DNA from 2 places in the Nonomuraea sp. NPDC003754 genome. Region 1 is predicted to be linked to the other one. Evidence: riboswitches for the same ligand, from Rfam matches in the RefSeq annotation. Region 1 holds a riboswitch; the other holds the start of a gene.
The links. Region 1 has a riboswitch for cyclic di-AMP ahead of ACWEVS_RS38480 (coiled-coil domain-containing protein). Riboswitches for the same ligand answer to the same signal wherever they lie in the genome.
Positions count from the first base shown of each region.

Region 2: linked by a shared signal. The riboswitch ahead of ACWEVS_RS19540 (C40 family peptidase) and the one ahead of ACWEVS_RS38480 (coiled-coil domain-containing protein) in region 1 are both predicted to bind cyclic di-AMP.

Region 1 covers NZ_JBSGJX010000047.1:12,649-15,029, forward strand. The annotation lists gene galT (galactose-1-phosphate uridylyltransferase) at 1-1,013, shown strand, start outside; cyclic di-AMP (ydaO/yuaA leader) riboswitch at 1,080-1,216, shown strand; gene ACWEVS_RS38480 (coiled-coil domain-containing protein) at 1,220-2,173, shown strand; gene katG (catalase/peroxidase HPI) at 2,255-2,381, opposite strand, start outside.
Region 2 covers NZ_JBSGJX010000014.1:132,037-134,417, reverse strand. The annotation lists gene ACWEVS_RS19545 (hypothetical protein) at 288-410, shown strand; gene ACWEVS_RS19540 (C40 family peptidase) at 629-1,117, opposite strand; cyclic di-AMP (ydaO/yuaA leader) riboswitch at 1,280-1,423, opposite strand; gene ACWEVS_RS19535 (3-isopropylmalate dehydrogenase) at 1,524-2,381, shown strand, end outside.

The DNA of each region.
Region 1 (2,381 bases):
TCGACCGGCGCGACGACGCCGACCGGAGCGCGATCGACGAGCGCGAGCTGCCGCCCAGGCCCGCGGCCTCCGAACTGCGCTACGACCCGCTCACCGAGGAGTGGGTGGCGATGGCGGGTCACCGGCAGACCCGCACCTTCCTGCCGCCGGCCGACGAGTGCCCGCTGTGCCCGACCAGGCCCGGCAAGCCGACCGAGATCCCGGCCGCCGACTACGACGTCGCCGTCTTCGAGAACCGCTTTCCCAGCTTCTCCACCAACCTGGGCACCTACACCGCCCCCGGCGGGCTGAGCGAGGTGCGGCCGGGGGTCGGGCGCTGCGAGGTCGTCTGCTTCACCTCCGACCACGGCTCCTCCTTCTCGGCGCTGTCCGACGAGCAGGTGGAGCTGGTGATGGAGGCCTGGGCCGACCGCACGGCCGAGCTGTCGGCGATCCCGGGCGTGGAGCAGGTGTTCTGCTTCGAGAACAGGGGCGCCGAGATCGGCATCACGCTGGCGCACCCGCACGGCCAGATCTACGCCTACCCCTACGTCACCCCGCGCACCCGCCTGCACCTGGCGGCCGCGGCCAAGCGGCCGAACCTGTTCGCCGACGTGCTGGCCGCCGAGCGGGCGGGCGAGCGTGTGGTGGCCGCCAACGAGCTGTGGACCGCGTTCGTGCCGGCCGCCGCCCGCTACCCGTTCGAGGTGCACCTCTACCCGCACCGCCAGGTTCCGGACCTGGCGGCGCTCACCCAGGAGGAGCGCGCCGCCTTCGGCCCCGTCTACACCCGCGTGCTGAAGGCGCTCGACGGGCTGTTCGGGGTGGTCATGCCGTACGTGGCCGCCTGGCACCAGGCCCCCGTACGGCACGGCCGCGACCTGGCCTACCTGCACATGGAGCTGTTCAGCATCCGCAGGGCGCCGGAGAAGCTGAAGTACCTGGCGGGCTCGGAGTCGGCGATGGGCGCCTTCGTCAACGACGTTCTGCCCGAGGACGCGGCACGGCTGCTTCGATCACAAGTAGATCACTAATTAATGTCCGCTTGAGGTCGCATTACGGGGGATTTACTACTAATATCCCGATTCGTCGGCTTTCACAGCCGTCACATGCCTAATCCTGGGCGCGTTGCCCGGAGCCGGGGACCCATCGAGAACCTGGGGTGAATCCACGCGTGTGGTAGGGCTTCTCCCGCCCGAACCCGTCAGCTAACCCGGCCGGCAGACGGAGAGGATCGTTCGTGGCGTCCCCCACGTCCCGTTTCGCATGCGGTGCTGTCGCCGCGCTGTCCCTCGTGATCGGTTCCGCGACCGCAGTCTCGGCTGCCCCCAAGCCGTCCGAACCGCAGTTGCGGACCGAGCTGAAGAAGCTCAACACCCGGGTCGACAAGCTGATCCGGACCTACAACGCCAAGCGCGTCTCGCTGGCCAAGGCCCAGAAGGACGCGAAAGCGGCCGGGAAACAGCTCGCGGCGGCCGAGCAGACCCTGGTCACGGCCGAGAAGGAGGCCTCGAGGATCACCGAGCTGCGCTACCAGGCCAGCACCCCTGACCTGCCGACGCTGCTGTTCACCCCCGACCTCAACACCGCCGCCCTGCTCGAGCAGATGAGCGCCGAGCAGGACGCGGTCGTCAAGAACGTCGCCGCGGCGCGCGACACCAAGAAGCAGGCCGCCGACGCGGCCACCGCGCTCGCCGACCGGATCAGGACCGAGACCGAGCAGGTCGCCGGCGACCGGAAGGCCGCCGAGGGCATGATCAAGGACATCGAGAAGAAGCTGCAGGCCCTCGTGCCGACCGGTCCTGGCCGCAAGGCCGACGGCAGCTGGGCGCCCGAGCTTCCCGCCGGGTCGGACAACATCACCCCGCGCACCCGGCTCATGCGCGACACCATCAAGAAGACGTTCGCGCTGCCGTTCGAGGTGGGCTGCTACCGGTCGGGCAGCAGCGGGGAACACCCCCTCGGACGGGCCTGCGACTTCATGATGAGCTCGGGCGGCTCCATGCCCGCGGCCGTCAACCGGACGCTGGGCGACCAGATCGCGGCGTGGGCGGTGAAGAACCAGACCCGCCTGGGCGTCAAGTACGTGATCTGGCGGCAGCGGATCAACAGCGGCAGCGGCTGGCGGCCGATGTCCGACCGCGGCAGCATCACCGAGAACCACTACGACCACGTCCACGTCTCGATGAACTGAAAGCAGGCGATGGCGAGCCGCCTGGACCGATACGCCTCCGCCGCCCCCGCGGCCGTCCTCGGCGGCGGGGGCGTTCACGGGTCAGGCGAGGTCGAACCGGTCGAGTTCCATGACCTTGGTCCAGGCCGCGACGAAGTCGGTCACGAACTTGTCGCGGGCGTCCTGGCTGGCGTAGACCTCCGCGAGGGCCCGTAGCTGGGAGTTGGAG
Region 2 (2,381 bases), on a different contig from region 1:
GCGTTCTTGCTTTCCGCTGTCGTCTCGCATCGTGAGATATTCGGACGTCCAACGAGACAGCCTGGACCGTGCCAGGTACTTTGGTAGGGATGCGCTGGGTACTCGTACTTATTACCTGCCGCGACGGGGCCTGTTAGGGCAGGTCGACTACCCGTCGCGGTGAGCGGCGTTGCGTCGGCCTTAAGTCCCCTTTCGTCCGGTCCGTGATCCGGACCGCACGAGACCAGGCCCGGTCGGATCCGCGACCGGGATCCGACGTCCGATTTCACTCGCGTCCGCGAAACGAGATGAGCCACGTGTACGACATGTATCCATGGAACCGCGCCGACGACCACGAGGAAGAGGCCGCGCAGGCCCTCCAGACCGCCCTGGACCGCAGGGACAACGGCGGTTCCCCCTTCCCCGGCTGAGCGGGACCGCCCCTTTCCCCGCTGGGCGGGACACCACCCTTCCCCCGCTGGGTGGGACCACCCTTTTCCCCCTGAGGGCGCCGGCCGGCTTCCCCTGTTGAGCGGGACCACCCGGTGGAGGTCCCCCTGCTCCACCGGGGAGACCCCGGATCCCCCTCCGGGCGCGCGTCAGCCCGGAAACCGCCTCCGGTTCCCGGGCTGGTGCGCGCTCCGACGGGTCAGAACGTGGCTCGTAGCCCCACGGGCGCGGACGAGGACTTCGCCTCGACGAGCCGCGCCTGCTGCTTCACGCCCTTGGGGTCGGGCCGTACCGCGCCGACGAACGCCTGGCGCCGCCACGCGCTGAGCTTCTCCTCCTTCACCACGTCACCGCTGTGCGGCGCGTGCACCATGTAGCCGGGCTTCGAGATCATCCCGACGTGGCCCAGTCCGCTGAAGAAGACCAGGTCGCCGGGCTTCAGGTTGTTCCACTTGATCTTCTTGTCGTACGCCTGGTACTGGTCGGCGGCCACGCGAGGAAGCTCGATCCCCGCCTTCTTGTAGGCCTTCATCGTCAGTCCTGAGCAGTCGTAGCCGTTCGGCCCGGTGCCGCCCCAGACGTACGGCGTGCCCCGCTTGGCCATCGCGAAGTCGAGCGCGATCTGCCATGCGGGCTTGGGTGCCTTCTCGAGCTGGGCCTTCTTGATGTCCGCTCCGGTGAGGGTCACCGTACGAGCGGGGTCGTCCTGGACGGGCCGGTCGGTGCCGGGTTCGGCCGTGACCGGCTGCTTCAGGGCGGGGACGGGGGCGGCCGACGCGGGGGAGGCGGCGGCGATACCTGTGGCGAGGAGGCCGCCGACGACGGCAGCCGTGATGATGCGAGACAGGGGAATGTCCTTCCACGGGGCCGACCGGGTTAGCTGACGGGCTCGGGCGTGGAAGCCGCCCTACGGCATGGGGGTGCCGATTCGCCCCAGGGGGAATGGGTCCCCGGCTCCGTGCGAACGTCGCACCGGATTAGGCTGGCCGAGACTCTAACGAAAGGGTCAAAAGACCGCAAACACGACAAAACGCCGTGTCCGGACAATGAGATCAGGTGTTCGCCAGCCGAGACGACCCGGTAAGGTACCGGCCATGGAGTCGCGCAACATTCGTCTGGCCGTCATCCCCGGTGACGGGATCGGCACCGAGGTCGTCGCCGAGGGGCTCAAGGTCCTGGAGGCGGTCGGCGCCAAGATCGAGACCACCCACTACGATCTGGGCGCCACTCGCTACAACGCCACCGGCGAAACCCTGACCGACGAGACCCTGCAGGAGCTGCGCGGCTACGACGCCATCCTGCTCGGCGCGATCGGCGACCCCAGCGTCCCGCCGGGCGTCCTCGAGCGTGACCTGCTGCTGCGGCTCCGCTTCGAGCTCGACCACTACGTCAACCTGCGTCCGGTGAAGCTCTTCCCCGGCGTGACGACCCCGCTGGCCGACACCCGCCCCGAAGACATCGACATGATCGTCGTGCGCGAGGGCACCGAGAGCCTCTACGCGGGCGCCGGCGGCGTGCTGCGTCGCGGCACCCCGCACGAGATCGCCACCCAGGAGTCGCTCAACACCGCCTTCGGCGTCGAGCGCGTGGTCCGCTACGCCTTCGCCAAGGCCGCCGAGCGCCCCCGCAAGAAGCTCACGCTGGTCCACAAGACCAACGTGCTGACCTACGCCGGCGACCTGTGGATGCGCACCGTCAACCGGGTGGCCGCCGAGTTCCCCCAGGTCACGACCGACTACCAGCACATCGACGCGGCCTCGATGTTCTTCGTCAGCCAGCCCGAGCGCTTCGACGTGATCGTCACCGACAACCTCTTCGGCGACATCATCACCGACATCGGCGCCGCCATCGCCGGCGGCATCGGGCTGGCCGCCAGCGGCAACATCAACCCCGACCGGACCGCGCCCAGCATGTTCGAGCCGGTCCACGGCAGCGCGCCCGACATCGCCGGC